One region of the Streptomyces sp. NPDC048288 genome, then DNA from elsewhere that is predicted to be linked to it. Evidence: riboswitches for the same ligand, from Rfam matches in the RefSeq annotation. Region 1 holds a riboswitch; each other region holds the start of a gene.
What was found. Region 1 has a riboswitch for cyclic di-AMP ahead of ACGFZS_RS43305 (transglycosylase family protein). Riboswitches for the same ligand answer to the same signal wherever they lie in the genome.

Region 1 (2,194 bases):
CGCAGGACGACTGGGACACGTACGGCGGCACGCAGTACGCCACCACGCCCGACCTGGCGAGCCGTTCGCAGCAGATCGCGGTCGCCGAGAAGATCCTCGCCGACCAGGGCACCAAGCCCTGGCGGACCTGTGCCCTGCTCGCCGGGCTCTCGTCGGACGACGCCTCGGTGAACGTCGACCCGGGTGGTGACGGATCGGATGATTCGTCCGGTTCCTCCGACTCGTCGGACTCGTCCTCCGGGCTGTCGGACTCCTCCTCCTCGGGCTCCGACTCCTCCTCGGACGGCACTGACTCCGGGGACGCCTCCGCCACTCCTTCCCCGAGCGCGAGCGCGAGCGGCGACTCCAAGACGGACACCCCGAGCAAATCCACCAAGACGGACAAGTCGGAATCCTCCAAGTCCGACACCTCGAAGGCCGACGAGAACCCCGTCGTGCCCCAGAGTGACGACTCGGACAATTCGTGGCAGACCGGCGGCTCTTGGAGCCTGGTCGACACGGGTACCGCGAGCACCGGCGGCAAGCACCGCGGCGGCTCGGCGGACGAAAGCGCGACAAACGGTCAGGAAGCCGCCTCCTCCGGCCGTCACGCCTCCCGCGACAGCGGCACCTACACCGTCCGGGATGGCGACACCCTCGCCTCCATCGCCGACTCCCTTGACCTCGACGGCGGATGGCGCGCGCTCTACGCCGCGAACAAGGCGGACATCGGCGCCGACCCGAACGCCATCGCCCCCGGTCAGACCCTGAAACTCAGCAGCTAATCGGGCGAAAAGCAGCGGGAGTTGACGCCCCGCTTCGAGTTGAATGTCCGGTTTGGTGAAAGTGTGGGATGAGTCTCAGAAGCCCTGATCATCTTTGAAATTCACCTGATGCCCTGTTTACGGTCAAGGCCGCTCGTCACCACGAGCCCCGGCCGTCGCAACGCCGAGTCCTGCCAGCGGCCGTCCGGGAACAGTCGTCGCGTCAAGCGCCGTAGGCAGGAGCGGGGGACCCAAGGTAAGTGCCGGGTCCGGCAGTTGAGCCCTCAGGGGCCTCATGGCCGAAAGGCCGCCGGAACCGGCTCGGGGTGAAGCCGCGCACCGACAGACAGGTGTGCGGCCGGGCAACTCAACCGGCCCGAACCCGACAGCTCACCTCGCAGGCGTCGGTGAGGGGATCGATCCATGCTGTTTTCCGGCAAGGGCAAGCACCGCCGTCCGTCCAAGGCCGTCCGCGCCATCGCCGTCGCCGGGGTCACCGGCGTCGCCGTCGCCGCCCCGCTGATGGCGGCCGGCAGCGCCTCCGCCGCCACCGCCTCCGAGTGGGACACCGTCGCCCAGTGCGAGTCCGGCGGCAACTGGTCCATCAACACCGGCAACGGCTACTACGGCGGCCTGCAGTTCTCCGCCTCGACCTGGGCCGCGTACGGCGGCACCGCCTACGCCGCGCAGGCCAACCAGGCCACCAAGGCGCAGCAGATCACGATCGCCGAGAAGGTCCTCGCCGCGCAGGGCAAGGGCGCCTGGCCGGTCTGCGGCACGGGCCTGTCCAGCGCCGCCTACACGGGCGGCAGCACCGGCTCCTCCAACTCGTCGAGCGGCAGCACCAGCACCAGCACCCGCTCGACCGACACCCAGGCCGCCTCCCGCTCCGCCGAGCGTCCGGCCGCCAAGAAGACCGTCACCACCCCGACCGGCAAGAAGGTCAAGAAGGGCGACGGCGAGTACAAGGTCGTCAAGGGCGACACCCTCAGCTCGATCGCCGAGAAGCACAAGGTCAAGGGCGGCTGGCAGGCGCTGTTCAAGCTGAACAAGGACATCGTCGACGACGCCGACTTCATCTACCCCGGCCAGCAGCTGCACCTGAAGTAGGACACAGGCGGAGCCCCGCAAGAAATACGGGGCGCCCAGCTGAACCACAGCCCTCTCACAACCGTGGTCCTCATAGTGGGGACCACGTGAGGGTCACCCCCGTCCCCCACGGGCCCCCGTCTCGGTGCGTTTTCCCCCGTACGCACCGGGGCGGGGTTTCTCTTTGGCCGGTTCTTCTCCCGTTCTTCATCCGGCCCCCCTTTGTTCCGAGGGTGAACAATAGATACCGTCTGTCCTTGTCCACGGGACGGTCGGTCGACGGCCGACGGCCCCGGGGCGGTTAGGCTCTAGTCGCAAGGCTGAGCAAGGGCCGACAAGGCCCGCGTGCGCCCCGCACAACC
Region 2 (2,194 bases), on a different contig from region 1:
GAACTCCAGCCGTGCGGGGTGACCAAGGCGACGGGGCTGGCGCTGGCCGCCGACCATCTGGGACTGAGCCCCGAACAGGCCATCGCCTTCGGGGACATGCCCAACGACATCCCCATGTTCGACTGGGCGGCCTACGGGGTGGCGATGGCCAACGCCCACCCCGAACTCAAGGCGGTGGCCGACCGGATCACCTTGTCGAACGAGGACGACGGAATCGCCGTCGTCCTCGAAGGACTGTTCCCGTAACGCTGTTGCCCATACGGCCACGAGGTCATGACGTCATGAGGCCATAAGGCCGTCGGACGCCATTAAGCGGCTCGGGCCGCCTCAAACCTCGGTGATCAGTAGGCGCCGTGGACGTTGTCGATCGAGCCGTACCGCGCGGCGGCGTAGTTGCAGGCGGCGGTGATGTTCGCGACCGGGTCGTAGATGTCGAACGACGTGCCGACCACGTGGTAGGTCTTGAACGTCGGGTCGATCACCTGGAGCAGGCCCTTGGACGGGATGCCCTTGGCCGCGTTGGAGTCCCAGAGGTTGATCGCCTGCGGGTTGCCGGAGGACTCGCGAATCACGTTGCGGTAGATGCCGTTGTAGGTGCCCGGGATGTGCCTCTCCGCCATGATCGCGAGCGACTCCCGGATCCAGCCGTCGAGGTTGTTCGGGTACCCGGCAAGGGTCGTCGAGGGCGTCGTGGCGGTGGGGGCGGAGGCGACGGCGGCCGAGGCGGCGGTCGCCCCGATGAGCGGGAGGGCGAGTACGGCGGCGCCGGTGCCGACGGCGGCGAGCGCGCGGACGATGCGGTTACGGCGGGGACGGCGGTTCTGAGCGGCAGCAGACATGGCGAAGTTCCTCTCCGTCGCCTGCGAGGTGAGCTGTCGGGTTCGGGCCCGGGGAGTGCCCGGCCGCACCGCCCGAAGGCGAGGCGACTTCACCCCTAGCCGTTCCGGTACGACGTCCGTCGATGACGTCGGTCGCCCGGTACGGCGGCTTACCTGGTTCCCCCGCTCCTGCCGTGCGAATGGACTCGTCAATGGGTCACGACGGGCGGCGGCAGGATTCGGCGTCCGCCCGGCGAGCGGGAACGTATGCGAGAGCACATGTCCGGAACAAGTGTCAGATTCACATAAAGAACTGATTGACCTTGATCTGCGACGTATGGGGTGCTTGATCCTTTGCGGTTGCCAACCCTCAACTCGCCCACAGGGAAAGGGAAGGAAGGGTCGCCTTACGTGATATGTGGCATCTGACCCCGCGTGACCTACTTCACGAACCCGCAATTAAGTCAAATCGGACATGAGGGATTTCCTGGAATCCGCTCATCTCTGGGTCGGGCCGAAAGTGGACCCATTCTCATTCGTGCGAAATGCCCCTTTAGGGGTGAGAAAGTGACCCGCGTCACGGGTGATTTCGCATGTAGTCTGACTTTTTGCATTGCGGATGATTTCGGACTTTAGGGGTGAATGCCCCGGTCGCTCGCGCCCGATGAAGGGAAGGGTCGCTCTCGGCGGGTGCGTGATCCTGGTCACGTCGTGCCGAGTGGTGGGCCGGTCCCCTCCGGCGCGTGCGTGTCCGCCATGAGGCGGAACCCCCGCTGCGGGGCCGGTCGTTGTCATGGTGAAGTGTCCGCGGTGGTGGGAGGTGCCGAAGGTGGCGTCGGTCTCGTCCGTGCGGAGGTCCTCGTGGGCCGTCCCGTGAACGCGGGAGGGGGCCCGGGCGGGCATGATGTGTGCCCGTCGGCTTCCGCCGGTGGCGGAAGGGGTACCCCCGGGCAGGTGATGTCGCCCGGAGGAGGTGCGGTCGCTCCCCGACGCGACTCTGCCGCCGGACCCGCCCGACCCGGACCCGGACCCGCCCGACCCGGACCCGGCGGTGCCGCTCAGGGACACGGCCTATGCCGCGGTTCGGGACAACCGCCAGCACTTCCTGTTAAGTCAGTGGATGTCAGGTCGTATCAGCTGATCAAAAACATACCGGTCGTGATCCGATAGCGCCCGGGGTGTAACGGTGGGCGCCCTCGGTGATCGAAACCTGACCGGATACGCTGACTTGAGTGATGGCAGCGACCTATCGACAAACCGTGTAACCGCCAGTGGACACCAGCAGACAGGAGACCCCTCGTGACCGTCGGGCCGTTCGGGCTGAGCGTGCGGGACCAGGCTCTGGAAGCCGATGTCCAGGCCGGATTGACGGCTGT
Region 3 (2,194 bases), on a different contig from region 1:
GGTCGACCACGTGCGCGGGCTGTACGCCCTGCTCGACCGGATCCGCGCGGCCCACCCGAACGTCGCCATCGAGTCCTGCTCCGGCGGTGGCGGCCGGATCGACCTCGGCATCATGAGCCGTACCGACGAGGTGTGGACCTCCGACAACACCGACCCGCTGGACCGGCTCGCCATCCAGCACGGCTTCAGCCAGATCCACCCCGCGCGGGTGATGTCCGCCTGGGTCACCGACAGCCCGAACCACCAGCTCAACGGCCGGGTCAGCTCGCTGCGTTTCCGGTTCGTCAGCTCCATGGCCGGTGCGCTCGGCGTCGGCGGCGACCTCTCGCAGTGGACCGAGGAGGAGCTCGCCGAGGCCGGCCGCTGGGTGGAGCTCTACAAGGAGATCCGGCCGCTGGTGCAGCGCGGCGACCAGTTCCGGCTGCGGCCGCCGACCGGCGGGCTCAGCGCCGTGCAGTACACCCTCGGCGACGAGACGGTCGTCCTCGCCTGGCTCCAGGCGCAGAGCTACGGCGAGCCGGCGCCGGCGCTGCGGCTGCGGGGGCTCGACCCGACCGCGTCGTACGAATGCCGCGAAACGGGCGAAGTGCACCGGGGTGCCGTTCTGTTGCACCACGGTCTGCGCACCGGCCTGAAGGGCGACCTGGATGCGACGGTTCTCCGGCTGCGACGCATCTGAGTCTTCTGTCCGAATTGGCGTCTTCGCTCCCCTTCATTCCAACTCGCTCTGGAATAAAGGGGAGTGATGGGCGAGTGCGTGAGGAGCGTCATATTCGTGACCGTCCGTCGCGCGTCATGTTCACGTAATTCTCGGCTTTCGCTGAGGAATTGATAAACGCGGGCCGATGGAATTCACGGAGGGTGACCGTGATGTCCCGTAACGGATCAAGCGAAACTCGGACAGAGGGAACCAGTCGCTTGTCCGGGTGCGTCCTGCTCGCTTACGTTCGCCACGCATCCGGACGGAACGCCGAATCCTGCCGCCGTCCGGAGTCCCCACACACACTCACCCGTGCCCGGCAGGAGCGGGGGACCCACCAGGTATGACCGCCTGTTCCGGTTCCCGGGACGGCTAGGGGTGTAGTCACGCGTTCCCGTGTGGCCGGGCAGCTCCAGCCCGAACCCGACAGCTCACCCCGCAGGCGCCGGAGAGGAAACGCGCCATGCCCGCGAAGGGTAAGCACCGCCGTCCCAAGGCCCAGCGATTCACCCGCTCGATGGCCGTCGCCGGAACCGGCGGCGCCGCGCTGGCGCTGCCGCTCATGGGGGCCGCCGGCGCCCACGCGGCCACCGCGCAGTCCGTTCCCGAAAAGGCCGCGCAGTCGCTGCCGGGCGTCCAGAAGTCGGCAATGAAGAAGACGGCGGCCGTACGGAAGTCCGCCGCCGCGCATTCCGCGCACCGCACCTACACGGTGGTCCCCGGCGATTATCTCTCGAAGATCGCGCGTGACCAGAACGTCAGCGGCGGCTGGCACCGGCTCTACGCCGACAACCGGCAGGCCGTCGGCGACAACCCCTCGCTGATCCACCCGGGTCTCAAGCTCACGCTCGACGGCCGCCGCGCCACGACGACGGACGACACCACGGACTCCGGCTACCGGTCCGAGGCGCGGGCCTCCGACTCCTCGTCGCCCGCGCCGTCTTCTTCATCCCCTTCGTCCTCTTCGTCGTCCTCCGCGGACGCCTCCGCGGCGAACGCCTCCGGCTTCAGCCTCCCGGTCGTCGGTGCCACCGTCGGCACCGGCTACCACGTGGCCGGCGGCATGTGGTCCAGCGGTTACCACACGGGCGTCGACTTCGTCGTCCCGACCGGTACCCCGGTCAAGGCCGTCGGCGCCGGCACGGTCGTCACGGCCGGCTGGGGCGGCTCCTACGGCAACCAGGTCGTCATCCGGCTCGCCGACGGCTACTACGCGCAGTACGGCCACCTCTCCGCCCTCTCCGTCTCGGTCGGCCAGACCGTGACCGCGGGCCAGCAGGTCGGCCTCTCCGGCGCGACCGGCAACGTGACCGGCCCGCACCTGCACTTCGAGATCCGCACCACCCCCGACTACGGCTCGGACGTGGACCCGGTCGCCTACCTCCGCTCCAAGGGTCTCGCCGTCGGCTGATCCGACGCCCCGCCGCCCTGCCGCACACTCCGAAGGCCGGACCCCCGATCCCCGGGTCCGGCCTTCGGCACGTTGCGTTCTCG
Region 4 (2,194 bases), on a different contig from region 1:
GGCCCAGCCTGACGAGTCCGCGCAACACCTTCAGGTGGGCCTCGGTGCGGCGCTGGGCGGCCCGGGAGGCGCCCAGCGGCTCCAGCAGCAGGCGCATCTCCAGCAGGTCGGCGGCCTCCTGCTCGCTCGGTTCGGCGACGCACGCGCCCGCGTGCCGGCGCGTGACCACGAAGCCCTCGGCCTCCAGCGTGCGCAGGGCCTCGCGGACGGGGACGCGCGAGACGCCGTAGCGGCGGGCCAGGAGTTCCTCGGTGAGCCGGCTGCCGCGCTCGTAGACACCCGCGACGATGTCGTCCCGGATCGCCGTGCATACCGAGTGCGCCGGAATACGCATGACCGACCTCCGTCTTAATCCCCGTGAAACGCCGCCGAGTGGCGCCCGTTCCGTGACTCTATTGCAATGAGCGGGAATTTCCGACGGGGGGCCGGATTCCATGGATATATTTTGGACAGCAAGGGCGCGAAAACGGCGAAAGCCCCGGCTCGGGAGCCGGGGCTTCGGAAGATCTCGCGGTGCTCACACCGTCCGCGTCAGACGTTCACGCCGTGCTTGCGGAGGTAGGCGACCGGATCGACGTCCGAGCCGTACTCGGGGGTCGTGCGGGCCTCGAAGTGGAGGTGCGGGCCGGTCGTGTTGCCCGTGGACCCGGAGAGACCGATCTGCTGGCCCGGGGTGACCTTCTGGCCCACCGAGACGCCGATGGACGACAGGTGGCCGTACTGGGTGTACATGCCGTCGGCCATCTTGATGACGATCTGGTTGCCGTAGGCCCCGCCCCAGCCGGTGGAGACGACCGTGCCGGTGCCGACCGCGTGCACGACCGTGCCACTGGCGGCGTGGAAGTCGATGCCGGTGTGGGCACCCGAGGACCACAGGGAGCCGCCGGTCTTGTAGCCGGTGGAGACGTACGAGTCGGAGATCGGCGCGACGAAGGCGTTGAGCCGCTTGCGCTCGGCCTCCCGCGCGGCGCGCGCCTTGGCCGCGCGCTCCTTCTTGACCTCCGCGACGGCCTTCTTGCGCGCGGCCTCCTCGGCGGCCTTGCGGTCGGCGGCGGCCTGCTGCGCGGCGGCCTGGGCGTCGATCTGGTCGGCGACCGTGTCGCTGACCGTGATGACCGGGGTGAGGCCGGTCTGCTCGACGGAGTTCTCGGCGGCGAGCGCCGGGGCTGCGGAGACGGTGCCGATGACACCGGTGGTGGTGAGAGCCGCGATACCGGCGGCCTGCGCGGTGGTGCGCTTCACCCGGCCGGGACGACGGTGCTTCCCGGAGGCGCACATGAACGCCATGTAGAGGCTGGTCCTTTCCTTCCCTCTCGCCTACCGGGTTAGCTGACGGGTTCGGAGCAGGAAGGTCTCCTACGGGCCCCCTCGCGGCTCGCGCGGGCGCCCGATTCACCCCAGGGACGACGTGGGTCCCCGGCTCCCCTGGCTCGCGCCGTACGGGGACTCGGCGATGGCTGTCCGGTGCCGCGGGCGCGGCGCACTGCCTGACGGACAGCCCGGAAGAACCTATGAGGGCGGGCTCTCAATGCCCAAACGGATCACGTTTTTTGTAGCGCATCCCACAGGGCAGACAGGCAACCTCCGCCCCAATTCGGACATTTAAGGGCCCTGGTGACACCACGGTCACCAGGGCCCTCGCACGCGCGCGTGTCCGCCGTCCGGCTACTCGGCGGCGACGACCGTGACGGTGCCGATCCCGAGGGCCTCGACGGGCTCCTTGATCTGTGCCGCGTCACCGACGAGGACGGTCACCAGACGGTCCACCGGGAAGGCGTTCACGACGGCCGCGGTGGCCTCCACGGTGCCGGTGGCGGCCAGTTGCCGGTAGAGCGTGGCCTGGAAGTCGTCGGGCAGGTGCTGATCGACCTGGTCGGCCAGGGTGCCCGCGACGGCCGCCGCCGTCTCGTACTTGAGCGGCGCCACGCCGACGAGGTTCTGCACGGCCACATCGCGCTCGGCGTCCGTCAGGCCCTCGGCGGCGAGGGTGCGCAGCACCGTCCACAGGTCCTGGAGGGCGGGACCGGTGTTCGGGGTGTCCACGGAGCCGCTGATGGCGAGCATCGAGGCGCCGGTGCCGTCGGGGGCGGAGCGCAGGACCTGGCCGAAGGAGCGGACGCCGTAGGTGTAGCCCTTCTCCTCGCGCAGGACGCGGTCCAGGCGGGAGGTGAGGGTGCCGCCCAGGCAGTAGGTG

Region 2: another riboswitch for cyclic di-AMP. It lies ahead of ACGFZS_RS14440 (transglycosylase SLT domain-containing protein); the one in region 1 lies ahead of ACGFZS_RS43305 (transglycosylase family protein).
Region 3: another riboswitch for cyclic di-AMP. It lies ahead of ACGFZS_RS26415 (peptidoglycan DD-metalloendopeptidase family protein); the one in region 1 lies ahead of ACGFZS_RS43305 (transglycosylase family protein).
Region 4: another riboswitch for cyclic di-AMP. It lies ahead of ACGFZS_RS46085 (M23 family metallopeptidase); the one in region 1 lies ahead of ACGFZS_RS43305 (transglycosylase family protein).

What each region holds. Positions count from the first base shown of each region.
Region 1 covers NZ_JBICZD010000017.1:63,899-66,092, forward strand. The annotation lists gene ACGFZS_RS43300 (transglycosylase family protein) at 1-764, shown strand, start outside; cyclic di-AMP (ydaO/yuaA leader) riboswitch at 962-1,162, shown strand; gene ACGFZS_RS43305 (transglycosylase family protein) at 1,167-1,853, shown strand.
Region 2 covers NZ_JBICZD010000003.1:673,129-675,322, reverse strand. The annotation lists gene ACGFZS_RS14445 (HAD family hydrolase) at 1-246, shown strand, start outside; gene ACGFZS_RS14440 (transglycosylase SLT domain-containing protein) at 342-839, opposite strand; cyclic di-AMP (ydaO/yuaA leader) riboswitch at 845-1,040, opposite strand; gene ACGFZS_RS14435 (polyprenyl synthetase family protein) at 2,118-2,194, shown strand, end outside.
Region 3 covers NZ_JBICZD010000007.1:343,243-345,436, forward strand. The annotation lists gene ACGFZS_RS26410 (alpha-galactosidase) at 1-679, shown strand, start outside; cyclic di-AMP (ydaO/yuaA leader) riboswitch at 998-1,158, shown strand; gene ACGFZS_RS26415 (peptidoglycan DD-metalloendopeptidase family protein) at 1,164-2,111, shown strand.
Region 4 covers NZ_JBICZD010000021.1:54,057-56,250, reverse strand. The annotation lists gene ACGFZS_RS46090 (GntR family transcriptional regulator) at 1-334, opposite strand, end outside; gene ACGFZS_RS46085 (M23 family metallopeptidase) at 532-1,287, opposite strand; cyclic di-AMP (ydaO/yuaA leader) riboswitch at 1,300-1,463, opposite strand; gene ACGFZS_RS46080 (M16 family metallopeptidase) at 1,666-2,194, opposite strand, start outside.